DNA from 3 places in the Streptomyces sp. NPDC005408 genome. Region 1 is predicted to be linked to each of the others. Evidence: riboswitches for the same ligand, from Rfam matches in the RefSeq annotation. Region 1 holds a riboswitch; each other region holds the start of a gene.
The links. A riboswitch is a leader RNA that binds a small molecule or an ion and turns the genes downstream of it on or off. The one in region 1 is predicted to bind cyclic di-AMP.
Positions count from the first base shown of each region.

Region 1 (4,204 bases):
GGCAGCGCAAGGAGGTCGCGGGTCCGGCGCTGACCTATGCGGCGCGGGCTACGGGCCAGGCATGGGCACCGCCGCCCCACCGCGACTACGGCGGCTACAACCCGTACCGCTCCTAGGGCTGTTGTTCGGATCTTGCCGGGCTCGCGTGCCCTGGCACGCACTCCCCCGTAGCCCTTCGGGCACGGGAGGTGCCCCCACGCTGCGTTGTCGTCAGTCGCCGACGCTCCGCGTCGGCTCTCCCCCTGCCTTCGGCGGGGGGACCCCCATCCTCCGCCTTGCGATCGCACGCATCGCAGTGACATCAGCCGCTCCGCGGCGGGCCGCTCACTGATCCGGCCTGATCGACCGGACAGGACCTAGACCCCTACGCGGACGCCGCCGTCAGCACGGCCAGCTCGTCGTCCGTCAGCTCCAGCTCCGCGACCGCCGTCAGTGCCGGCAGCTGCTCGACCGTACGGGCCGAGGCGATGGGCGCCGCGACGGTCGGCTGCGCGGCCAGCCAGGCAAGAGCCACGGTCGCGATCTCGGCGCCGCGCGCCCCCGCCACCTGGTCGAGCGCTGCGAGGACCTTCACGCCCCGCTCCGTCTCCAGGTGCTTGCCCGCGCCCTGGGCCCGGGCGCTGTCGACCGTGGCACCGGGCCGGTACTTGCCGGTGAGGAAGCCGGACGCGAGCGCGAAGTAGGGGACGGCCGCGAGCCCGCCGCGAGCGGCGGTGTCCCGCAGATCGCCCTCGTAGGTGTCGCGGGACACGAGGTTGTAGTGCGGCTGGAGTGCGACATAGCGGGCAAGCCCCTCGCGCTCCGAGAAGTCCAGGGACGCCTGAAGCCGCTCGGCGGTGACGTTGGAGGCGGCGATGGCGCGGACCTTGCCCTCCTTCACCAGCTGGTCGAGGGCGGTGATGATCTCTTCGACGGGGACGCCCGGGTCGTCGAAGTGCGTGTAGTACAGGTCGATGTAGTCGGTACCGAGCCGCTTCAGCGACTCCTCGGCCGCAGCCTTGACCGTGGCACCGGAGAGGCCCTTGTACTGGGGGTGGGCGCCGACCTTGGTCGCCACGACGACGTCGGAACGGTTGCCGCGCGCGGCGATCCACTTGCCGATGATCGTCTCGGACTCGCCGCCCTCGTTGCCCGGAACCCAGGCGGAGTAGCTGTCGGCGGTGTCGACGAAGTTCCCGCCGGCGGCGGCATAGGCGTCGAGCACGGCAAAGGACTGCGCCTGGTCGGCGGTCCAGCCGAAGACGTTGCCGCCGAGGGCGAGCGGGAAGACGGCGAGATCGGACGAGCCGAGGGTACGGAGAGAAGTCATGCGTTGATCAACACGCTTACCGGTACGGCCTATTCCGCGCCGTACCGGTAACGCTTCCGCGTCAGACGCGTCAGAGGGGCCAGACCTCAGACCGTCAGGCCCTTGCCCCGCAGCCAGGCCATCGGGTCGATCCCGGTTCCGTCCGGCGTGTGGACCTCGAGGTGCAGATGCGGGCCCGTCACATTGCCCGTCGCGCCGACGCGGCCGATCGTCTCGCCCGTCGACACCTTCTGCCCGGCGCTGACCGAGATCGAGGACTGGTGGGCGTACCAGAGCTCCGTGCCGTCATCGAGTTCGATGACCGTGCGGTAGCCGTAAGAACCGGACCAGCCCGCCGACTTGACGGTGCCGCTGTGGATGGCCTTGAGGGGCGTTCCCGTCGGGGCCGCGAAGTCCAGGCCGGTGTGGTAGCCGGAGGACCACATCGAACCGGCCTCGCCGAAGGTCGAGGTGATCGTGTACGAGGAGGTCGGCAGGGCGTAACTCGCGGCGAGCTTGGCGAGGCGCTCGGCCTCCGCCTTCGCCGCCGCGGCCTTCTCGGCAGCGAGCTTCGCCGCCTCGGCCTTGGTCTCCGCCGCCGTCTGCTGCGTCTTCGCCTCCGCCGCGGCCTTCTCGGCGGCGACCTTCTCCGCGGCTGCCTTCGCCTCGGCGTCCGCCTCGGACTGCTGCTGGTCGGCCTGCTGGAGGATACGGGCGCGCAGCGCCTCACCGGCCGAGCCCTGCGCCTCGGGCCGGGAGCCGGTGTCCGCCGCGAGGGTCGACGAGGTGAGCGGAGCGGTGTTGCCCGCGTCCGCGTCCGAGGAGTCGTCGGAGATGAGGGAGCCCACGCCCGGCAGGGACTTGGCGTCGGGCAGGTTGTCCGCGATCGAGTCGGGGAGGGATATGGAGACCGGCGGCTTGCTTTGCGCGGTGGCCATGCCGCCCGCGCCGACCGCGGCGATCACGCCGACCCCGAGCACCGTGGAGCTGCGGGCGAGTCCGCCGCGCTGCTTCATGACACGGTGCCGGCCGCGCACCGGACGGACGGAGTCCTCGGTGGGGTTCCATTCCTCCCATGCCCGCTCTGTCTTCACTTCGACGCCGAAGAAATCAGTTTCGAAGGGTGCTTCAGGGGCAGGTTTATTGGACGCCACGGAGGCGTACTCCTTTCCTTCCTTCTCGCCTACCGGGTTAGCTGACGGGTTCGGAGCAGGAAGGTCTCCTACGAGCGCTTCCGCCGCGGAAAAGAACGGCAAAAGGTGCCCGATTCACCCCAATTGGTGGTTCCCCGGTTCCCTTGCGGGATTCGGCGCGTGCGCACGGTGCCGTCTCTTGCGACGGCTGGGACGACCGCGCTGCGTTATCGAACGTTAATAGACACCAGCGCCGGATTCCAAGCTGTTCCGACTGATCATTAACGACGTTGACACAGACGTACCCGGACACAAGCGCCCGGACTCGGGCGACTTGACCGCCCCTCAGGCAACACCCCTCACCTGACGTTGCCTCAGATGTTATGCGGAGGGATGCCTCTCGATTACATAGGGTGCCCATCTACCGTCTGGCCCATGGTCGTACACATCAGCCAGAGCGTGGCGGACCGCTATCGCGAGTTCTCCGCCGAGCAAGCACACGGTCAGTCTCCCGTGTATGAGAAGCTCACCGCCGAAATCGCCGAAGACCCGGACATCTGCGCCCTCATCGCCTCACTCCCGCCCGGCAACAAGCAGCAGCCGAATCTGCTCCTCGCCGCGGTACGCCACCTCGGCGGGCCGTACGAGACATGGCCCGCCTTCCGCGACTGGCTGCCCGCGCACAGGGACGCCGTCCGCGATGTGATGCTCGCGCGCTTCACCCAGACCAACGAGCCCGCCCGCTGCGCGACGCTGCTTCCGCTCCTGGCCGCGCTCCCCCAGCCTCTCGCCCTGATCGAGGTCGGCACCTCGGCTGGGCTCTGTCTGCATCCCGACCGCTACGCCTACCGCTACGACGACGGCCCACGGCTCGGCGAGTCCGTCGTCACCTTCGACTGCCGTACGTACGGATCCGCGCCCCCGGACCTGCCGCTGCCCGGCCGGCTGCCCGAGATCGCCTGGCGCGCGGGCATCGACCTCAACCCGCTCGACATCACCGACCCCGAGGACGTCCGCTGGCTCCAGTCCCTGATCTGGCCGGGCCGCGGCGACCGGCCGCGACAGCAGCTCGGCGCCATCGAAGCCGTACGGGACGCTCCCCGCCCCCGGATCGTCCGCGGCGATCTGGTCGAGGAACTCGCGCCGCTCGCCGCCGAAGCCCCAGACGGCGCGACGCTCGTCGTCCTGCACACCGCCGTGCTCACGTACCTCCCGCTCGCCCGGCGCGAGGAGTTCGCACGAATCGTCCGCGGCCTGCCCGGCCACTGGATCTCCAACGAGCACCACACGGTGCTGCCCTGGCTCGATGCCCCGAGGCCGCCCGACGAGCACCTGCTCACGCTCGCCCTTGACGAGCGGGCCGTCGCGTTCACGGCACCGCACGGCCAGGGCCTTCACTGGCTGGGCTGAGCGCGCCTGACCACCGGAACGGTCCTGCGGCGCTTCGGCTGCCCCTCCGCGGGGCGGCTGACCGCCAGCAGCGCCATGTCGTCCGTGGCGCCGCCGCCCGTATGCCGTCGTACGTCGGCGACCAGCGCGTCCAGCAGCTCCTCGGGCCCGGGAAAGAGCCGCCCGGCCAGCCGCTCGCCGGGGTCGTAGAAGACGCCGTTCGCATCGCGCGCCTCGGACAGCCCGTCCGTGTAGAGAAGCAGTGTGGCCCCAGGAGGCAGGGGGTGGGTGTCCGCGCGGTCCGGCCACATCCCCAGATCGCCCATGCCCAGCGGCAGGGCGGCCTCGGACGGCTCCAGGACTTCCAGTTTCCCGTCGGCATACAGCAGCAGTG
Region 1 covers NZ_JBEXEX010000017.1:147,120-151,323, reverse strand. Annotated here, with positions in the region: gene ABZS64_RS18725 (PrsW family intramembrane metalloprotease) at 1-116, shown strand, start outside; gene ABZS64_RS18720 (aldo/keto reductase) at 365-1,309, opposite strand; gene ABZS64_RS18715 (M23 family metallopeptidase) at 1,396-2,442, opposite strand; cyclic di-AMP (ydaO/yuaA leader) riboswitch at 2,454-2,610, opposite strand; gene ABZS64_RS18710 (DUF2332 domain-containing protein) at 2,857-3,831, shown strand; gene ABZS64_RS18705 (PP2C family protein-serine/threonine phosphatase) at 3,816-4,204, opposite strand, start outside.

Region 2 (4,204 bases), on a different contig from region 1:
GCGGTACTGGGCGGTGGCGATCGAACCGAGTGCGTTGCGCGAGGTGTTGAGCCGCTCGGTCCTGCGGGCGGCCTCGTCGCGCAGCTCGTCCAGCGACCTGCGGGCGCTCGTGGTCTGCTGCTTGGCGCCGTTGTACTTCTCGGTGGCGGCCTCGGCCTCCTCGTACAGCTTGTCGACCTTGGCCTTGATCTGTGCGGGGGTGAGGACGGGTTCGGCGTGCCCGGTGCCGTCGAATGCGGTGGCGGTCGCGGCGCCTGCGAGCGCGATGGTGGCGGCGGTCCGCGCCGCGGGCCCGGTGAGCGGATGCTGCTTCGGTTTCCGGTGCGCTGCCACGAGGGCGTCCACGTCCTTCCGTCTTTCCTGCGGTCCGAGGCCGGTCCGACGGCGGTCCGCACAGGGGGAGCGGTCCGCCGCCGGATCTCTCGGCGGTGGTGTCCGACGGCCGCCCGGGAGCCCGGCGGCGGTGGGGAGTCGGTCACCTGAGGGAGGACGGTAAACCTGGAGGTCACGGGAAAGAGGCGTAAGGACCGATAGTGCCCAAAAGTGGACAGTTGGGATCGGTTTCTGAGAGCAGACGTGATGGCATCGGCCCAACCGCGGTACCGCTGTGACCGATGCGGCGAATGAGGCACACCAGCCCAAAGGGCGGTGGTATGGGGAGGGTTAGGCTCCGCCTCATGGACGTACTCATCAATGTCTTCGTCGCCCTGCACATCATCGGCATCGCGTCGCTGCTCGGCGGCTTCCTGACCCAGATGAAGGCGATGAGCGCGGGAGCGGCGCGCTTCAGCCCGGCGATGCTGCACGGGGCGCTGACCATGCTGATCACGGGCGTGGTGCTGGTGGGCCTGAACCAGGCGGACGACCAGCCGGTCAACAACCTGAAGATCAGCATCAAGCTGGCGATCCTGGTGGTGATCCTGGGGGTGGTCTACGTCAAGCGTGACGAGGAGAAGGCCGAGAAGGCGCTGTTCGGGGCGGTGGGCGGACTGACCGTCGCGAACATCTTCATCGCGACGCTGTGGACGTAGTCTCTGCCGGGGGTCCGCTGTGGACGTGATGCCTCGGACATGAGAACGCCCGGGCGCGCTTCGGAGGCCCGGGCGTTCGGCTGTCGGCGGCGTTACGCGGGGCGCACGCTGCCGTAGATCGGCATGTAGTAGATCGACTCCTCGCGGACGTTCGCACCGGGCTTCGGCGCGTGGATCATCTTGCCGTCACCGATGTAGATGCCGACGTGGCTGATGTCGTCGTAGAAGAAGACCAGGTCACCCGGGAGCAGATCCTTGGTCTCGACCCGCGTGCCCACCTTCACCTGGTCCCAGGTGGTGCGCGGCAGGTCCACGCCGGCCGCCTTCCAGGCGGCCTGGGTCAGTCCCGAGCAGTCGTACGAACTCGGGCCGGTCGCTCCCCAGACGTACGGCTTGCCCGTCTGGGCGCGGGCGAAGGCGAGGACCTTGTCGGCCTTGGCCGCGTAGGTGCCGTCGGCCGTGCCGGTGCCGGTGCCCGTACCGGTTCCGGTTCCCGTGCCCTTGTCGGCCTCCTGCTGCCGGCGCGCCGCCTCCGCCTTGGCGCGGGCCTCCGCCTCCGCCTTGGCCTTCGCCTCGGCCTTGCGGCGGGCCTCTTCCTGCTTCTGGCGCTCGATCGCGGCGAGCCGCGCCTTCTCCTCGGCGGTCAGCTTCGACAGCAGCGAGCGCGCCTCGGCGAGCTTCGTCTGGACCACCTGCTTGCTGGTGCGCAGGGCCTTCTGCGAGAGCGTGAGCGAATCGAGCTTCTCCGTCGCCTGCGCGCGCTGCTTGGCGGCCGCGGCCCGCTGGGTCTCGTAGTCGTCGATCACGGTGCGCTGACGGTCGGTCATCCGGTCCATCAGCTGCGTCTGGTCGAAGTACGCCTGGGGGCTGTCCGCGAAGATCAGCGCGGCGGTCGGGGTGACCGCGCCCGTTCGGTACTGCGCGGCCGCGTAGTTGCCGAGCGCCCTGCGGGACTCGTTCAGCTTCTCCGTGCGCTTGGCGGCGTCGTCGAGGAGCTCGTCGACCTCACGACGCTTCTCGTCGGTGGACTCCTTGACCTTGTTGTACTTCTCGGTCGCGGTGCCGGCCTGCCGGTAGAGGTCGTCGACCTTCTTCTGCACCTCTTCGATGGAGGGCTTCGGTTCGGTGGGCGCGGCGTTGGCGCTCTGCGTCGACAGCAGGGTGACGCCGGCGATGGCCGCCGTCGTGAGCCCGACGGCGGGCGAGGTCTTCGCGGTACGGCTGCGTTCTTTGCGATGCGAGGCCAAGGCCGGCATCTCCTTCTTCCGTGGACCGCCTACCGGGTTAGCTGTCGGGTTCGGGCGGAACGGAAGATCGCCCTACGGACCGAATGGAGCACGGTCCGATTCACCCCGGTTGTGCATAGTGGGTCCCCGGTTCCGAACTTCCTTGCGGAAAGCCCGAATTCGGCGCGAGCTGCCCGATGTGGCGTGGATCGCCAGGGGGGTACGGGCCGCCTGATCGAGCACGCTAGCCAACTCGTGTGGCTGCTGTGAAGGTTGATGTTCGAAATGCCCGATACATTTTCGTGACCTTACTCATCGACGGATCTGTGTGTTCCGGATGATGACCCGACGACATGGCCCGATCACGCAGGGTTGCCAGGAGGTGCTGCCAGGTTACGGAGGGTGGTGGCCGAATGCGGCGGCAAGCTGTCAGTGCGGCGGCCTAGACTCGTAGAGCGATGAGCAGCCTCTTTGACGACAGCTTCCTGGCGGACCTCCAGCCCAGCTCGGAGCACCCTCCGCCACCGCCCGAGGACTCGGCCCAGGAGGAGATCCCGGACGATCTCTTCCAGGGCGCGTTCGACGTGCCTCCGGCCCGCGATCCGTACCACCGCGACGGCGCGCCGCGCACGGTCGTGGACCCCGCCGCCCTGCTGGAAGGGCTGAACGATGAGCAGCGCGCGGCCGTCGTGCACACCGGCTCGCCGCTGCTCATCGTCGCCGGGGCCGGGTCCGGCAAGACCCGGGTGCTGACGCACCGGATCGCGCATCTGCTGGGGTCCCGCAGCGTCCACCCCGGCCAGATACTGGCGATCACGTTCACCAACAAGGCCGCCGGCGAGATGAAGGAGCGCGTCGAGCAGCTCGTCGGGCCGCGCGCCAACGCCATGTGGGTGTCCACCTTCCACAGCGCGTGCGTGCGCATCCTGCGCCGCGAGTCCAAGAGGCTCGGCTTCACCTCGTCGTTCTCGATCTACGACGCGGCGGACTCGAAGCGGCTGATGGCGCTGGTCTGCCGGGATCTCGATCTCGACCCCAAGAAGTTCCCGCCGAAGTCCTTCAGCGCGAAGATCTCGAATCTGAAGAACGAGCTGATCGACGAGGAGACCTTCGCCGACCAGGCCGCCGACGGCTTCGAGAAGACGCTCGCCGAGGCGTACCGCATGTACCAGGCCAGGCTTCGCGAGGCCAATGCCCTGGACTTCGACGACATCATCATGACGACGGTGCATCTGCTCCAGGCGTTCCCGGACGTCGCCGAGCACTACCAGCGCCGCTTCCGCCACGTCCTGGTGGACGAGTACCAGGACACCAACCACGCTCAGTACACACTCGTACGCGAGCTGGTGGGTACGGGGTACGAGGACCTGCCGCCGGCCGAGCTCTGCGTCGTCGGCGACGCCGACCAGTCGATCTACGCCTTCCGCGGCGCGACCATCCGCAACATCCTCCAGTTCGAGGAGGACTACCCGGACGCGACGACGATCCTGCTCGAGCAGAACTACCGCTCGACGCAGACGATCCTCTCCGCAGCCAACGCGGTCATCGAGCGGAACGAAAGCCGCCGACCCAAGAACCTGTGGACCAACGCGGGCGCGGGCGCGCAGATCACCGGCTATGTCGCCGACACCGAGCACGACGAGGCGCAGTTCGTCGCCGACGAGATCGACCGGCTGACGGACGCGGGCGACGCGAAGGCGGGCGACGTCGCCATCTTCTACCGTACGAACGCCCAGTCCCGTGTCTTCGAAGAGATCTTCATCCGCGTCGGACTGCCGTACAAGGTCGTCGGCGGAGTGCGCTTCTACGAGCGCAAGGAGGTCCGCGATGTGCTGGCGTATCTGCGGGTGCTCGCCAATCCGGAAGACAATGTGCCGCTGCGCCGGATCCTGAACGTCCCCAAGCGCGGCATCGGTGATCGCGCCGAGGCGATGATCGACGCGCTCG
Region 2 covers NZ_JBEXEX010000004.1:119,532-123,735, reverse strand. Annotated here, with positions in the region: gene ABZS64_RS05935 (NlpC/P60 family protein) at 1-333, opposite strand, end outside; gene ABZS64_RS05930 (hypothetical protein) at 678-1,031, shown strand; gene ABZS64_RS05925 (NlpC/P60 family protein) at 1,124-2,287, opposite strand; cyclic di-AMP (ydaO/yuaA leader) riboswitch at 2,290-2,453, opposite strand; gene pcrA (DNA helicase PcrA) at 2,716-4,204, shown strand, end outside.
Region 2: another riboswitch for cyclic di-AMP. It lies ahead of ABZS64_RS05925 (NlpC/P60 family protein); the one in region 1 lies ahead of ABZS64_RS18715 (M23 family metallopeptidase).

Region 3 (4,204 bases), on a different contig from region 1:
CACATGGTCGCCGGAGCTCTCGCCCCGCAGCCGCCGGCCGATCCACGGCACCAGGTGCTCCCGCGCCCACTGGATGTCGTCGCGGCGCACTTCGAGCGTGCCGCGGGGCGGCAGCGGCGGCCACGGCTGGTCGGGGTCGGCGGGCACCTCGATGCCGAGGACCTGGGCGGCGCGCAGCGCGACCCGGGTGTGGCCCTCGGGCGACAGATGGAGCCGGTCGGCGTCCCAGGCCCGCCTGTCCTGGACGGACTTGAGCGACCACAGATCGAGTACGGGACAGTCGTAGCGGTCGGCGATGGCCCGTACATGCGCGGTGTACGTGGCGATCTTGCCGCGCAGATGGCGCAGCACCGGCACGTCGCGGGTGTCGAAACCGGTCGTCACCATGACCTTCCCGACGACGCCTGTGAGGTCGGCGACCGCGCGCTCGAAACGCTCGGCCACGTTGTCCGGGTCGGTGCCCGGCCGGATGATGTCATTGCCGCCCGCGCAGAACGTCACCAGATCCGGGGCGAGTTCCTTCGCCCTGGGCACCTGTTCCTCGACGATCTGGTCGAGGAGACGCCCTCGCACGGCGAGATTGGCGTACCTGAAGGTGTGCTCCGGCATCCGGTCGTCGAGCAGGACCGCGAACCGGTCCGCCCAGCCGACGTACATCCCGTCCGGGCCGGGGTCTCCGACGCCTTCGGTGAAACTGTCACCGATCGCCGCGTACGACCCGAATCTGCCGCTGTTCTCTGTTCTCGAATCGTCTGCCACGAGAGCTAATCCTCCCCTTACGGATGTGACCTACGCGACCGTAAGGAGGGGTTGACGAGGGGTGATCTTTGCCACCGGTCAAGATTCGTCCAAGGCGGAATACGCCGAATCCCCCGCGCCGCGGGCTGCGGCACGAGGGGACGAGGTGTCGGACAGGCGTCAGATGGTGACGCCGTGCTGGCGCAGGTACGCCAGCGGGTCGATGTCCGAGCCGTAGCTCGGGCTGGTGCGGATCTCGAAGTGCAGGTGCGGGCCCGTGGAGTTGCCGGTGGTGCCGGAGAGGCCGATCTGCTGGCCGCCGCTCACGCTCTGGCCGGCGGAGACGGCCAGGGAGGAGAGGTGGGCGTACTGCGAGTAGGTGCCGTCGCTGTGCTGGATGACGACCTCGTTGCCGTACGCGCCGCCCCACCCGGCGGAGACGACGGTGCCCGGGCCGACGGCCTTGACCGTGGTGCCGGAGGACGCCGCGAAGTCGACACCGGTGTGGTAGCCGCTGGCCCACATCGAACCGGCGAGGTGGTACGGGGTGATGACCGTCGCGCTGTCGAGCGGGGTGGTGAAGCCGGAGGCGCTGGTCTGCGGGGCGCTCGCCTGCTGGGCGCTCTTCACCGAGCCGGAGTCGGAAGAGGCCTTGGACGCGGTCTTGGAGGAGGACCGGTCCCGCTTCTCCTCGCGGTGCTGCGACTTCTCGGGAGCCTTCGCCTTCGGCTTCGCGCCGAGGGTGAGCTTGAGGCCCGGGTGGATCAGCGAGGGGTTCTCACCGACCTGCTCGCGGTTGTCCTCGTACAGCTTCTTCCAGCCGCCGCGGACATCGTGCTCGTCGGCGATCTTGGAGAGATAGTCGCCCGCGACGACGGAGTACGTGGTGGGGGCGGCGGCCGGCTTGTGCGGGGCCTTGTACGCGGCCGGGGCGGCGGCCGCGGTCGCTGCCGTGTGCGACGAGGTCGCCGGGGCGATCGTGCCCGCGGCGTGGGCCCCGGTGGCGCCCATCAGCGGGATCGCGATGGCGGCGCCACCCGTGCCCGCGGCGACAAAGCCGCGCGTGATCGGGCTGGTCTTGGGACGACGGTGCTTACCCTTTGCGGGCATGGCGCATTCCTCTCCGGCGCCGGCGAGGTGAGCTGTCGGGTTCGGGCTGGAGATGCCCGGCCGCGCTGTTGCGCGACTTAACCCCGAGCCGTTCCGGAAGTCCGGAATCGGCGTACTTACCTGGGTCCCCCGCTCCTGCCACGCGTGGGTGGGTTCGAATTCCGGGCGGCGGCAGGATTAGGCGGTCCGTCCGGATTGCCGTGAACGTAAACGAGCCGAGCCGAATGGAACAAGCCACCGCAATTACGGATCACGAGCTGGCGTGATATCGCCGGAGAATTCCCGTTACGCTCCGTGGATCAATGATCTTCCCAGCCCCGCCGGACAACGGAATTCGGATCCGCCACACCGCCACACACCGTCACGAATATGATCCTGCTCACGGGTCGTGTCCCATCTCCATTGCAGACGGGGCACGATATGCCGAATCGTCCAATTCGGACAGAAGCATCATTCAATCACTATCGCCCTAACAGGCGCACTTACCTACCAGAACTGTCATTACCGAGGAATTGAGGGGCCTAGTTGTCCCTTTTCGTCCGCATCGTCCCGACCTTCTCGGCCGCGCCGACGATGCGCGCCGCCGCGGCTACGCCTGCCCCAGCCGCCTGGAGCTGCTCTCCCCGTACGCGGCGTCGCGCGACCGGTTGAGACTGCCGAGCGGACGGAAGGCATCGGTGGTCCGCCAGGGCGTGAAGGCGAGCTGCTCGATCCGGCGGGCCGTCCCCCTCGCCTGCTCGGAGTCGATGTCCTGGCCGGGGATGGTCAGTTCGGCGACCGGCACCGCGGGCGCCGTCTCCTCGTCCCACGCGTGGGACGCGTCCTCGACCGGTGTGGAGCGCTCGTCCACGAACCGCTGGAGGCAGAGCTCGAAGGCGATGTCGCCGTCGCGCAGCCGCCCGGCAAGCTCGGCGTGCAGATACTCCGGGTTCTTCCGGTCGGCCGGGACCTTGCCGCGGTCGGCTGCACCCGGCCCCGGCCGCAGCTGGTATTGCACGGGCCCGGCGCCGCCCCAGAGCACCGGCCCCTGCCCCCAGTACCGTTCCGTGGCCAGGCTGGTCACCCTGCGCCCCACCGCCCCCCGCAGCGTGCGCCGCATCCGGTTGGCCGTGCTCCAGCCGACCTCGCGCGGCAGCTTCACCAGGAGGCGCCAGGCGAACCGAAGCGGATGGGCCGCGCCGGCCATCACGGAGGCGAAGCCCACGAACTCCCGGGCGTTCGCCGCGTGCGAGGCGGGGAGGTTGAGCATGAGCAGATCGTGCCGCTCGTCCTCCGTGACCACGATCCGCACGGCGATCCCGCGCAGATCCCGTGCGGCGTCAGCCTGCGGGATGCCGGACGCGTTGGACATCCGCACCACTGCGCGGTAGGCGGCGCCGGGCTGGGCGTACCCCTCCCTCAGCTCCCGGGGCAGCTCGCCATAAAAACGCAGCCGCGCGTTGTCGACGGCGAGCGGGGCCTTGGCGTGGAAAGCGCGCACGGGCCGATTCAGTTTTCCACTGCGCTGATTCTCCGCCTGGACGCGCAGGATCTTCCGGGCCAGTTCCTCGAAGACCAGACGTTCGGCCTCGGCGCTGCCGCCTTCGTAACTCTCGTATTTCTCATGCTGCCTGGGATCGGACATCGTCCGTTCCTCCCAACCGTGGCAGGGGCTGCGACGCTACTCGGCGCTCCCGCCCACGGATACGCGATAATCGGGCCTGTTCTTCGATCAACTCCCGCTATTGACAAAGAAATCCGAAAAGGGCCGCGCCGCTGGCGGCCGGGGTGCGGCAGCGCGGGCCGGGGCCATGCACCCCGCCTGCCGTGTGCCGCACTGCCCCAGCCGCCCCACGCGCGCGAAGCGTTCATGGCCGGGTCCGGCCGGCGGCCAGGCTCTCAGCGCCGCCGCAGCCGGATCACCGTGGCGTCCATGTCGCCCTTGAGCCCGGTGTGCAGCCCGTGGTGCAGCAGTACGGAACCGCGGTGCACGGCACCGGTGTCCAGGCACTCGTAGACAGCCGTCGGATCGATACCGCGCAGCCTGAGCCGCGGCGGCTGTTCGCCGTAGTGCTGCGCCTGCAGCCAGGCGAGGACGACGGTCTCGTCGCCGCGTACGTACTGCACCGCGCTGAGCCCGCCTTCGGGCGCGCGCAGCCGGTGCAGCTCGCCGTGCTGCACCAGCGGCCTGATCTTCTTGTACAGCTCCACCCAGCGGCGCGCCTCGGCGAGCTCCTCGTCGGTCCACTCGGTGAGGTCTCCGCCGACCCCGAGCACCCCGGCCATCGCGCTGACGAAGCGGAAACGGAGCGTGCTGATACGGCCGTTGAGCTGGACATTGGGGCTGTCGGTGACCCAGGCCGCCATGACCCGCGCG
Region 3 covers NZ_JBEXEX010000109.1:2,804-7,007, reverse strand. Annotated here, with positions in the region: gene ABZS64_RS38780 (SGNH/GDSL hydrolase family protein) at 1-759, opposite strand, end outside; gene ABZS64_RS38775 (LysM peptidoglycan-binding domain-containing M23 family metallopeptidase) at 919-1,848, opposite strand; cyclic di-AMP (ydaO/yuaA leader) riboswitch at 1,853-2,009, opposite strand; gene ABZS64_RS38770 (hypothetical protein) at 2,438-3,472, opposite strand; gene ABZS64_RS38765 (alpha-galactosidase) at 3,727-4,204, opposite strand, start outside.
Region 3: another riboswitch for cyclic di-AMP. It lies ahead of ABZS64_RS38775 (LysM peptidoglycan-binding domain-containing M23 family metallopeptidase); the one in region 1 lies ahead of ABZS64_RS18715 (M23 family metallopeptidase).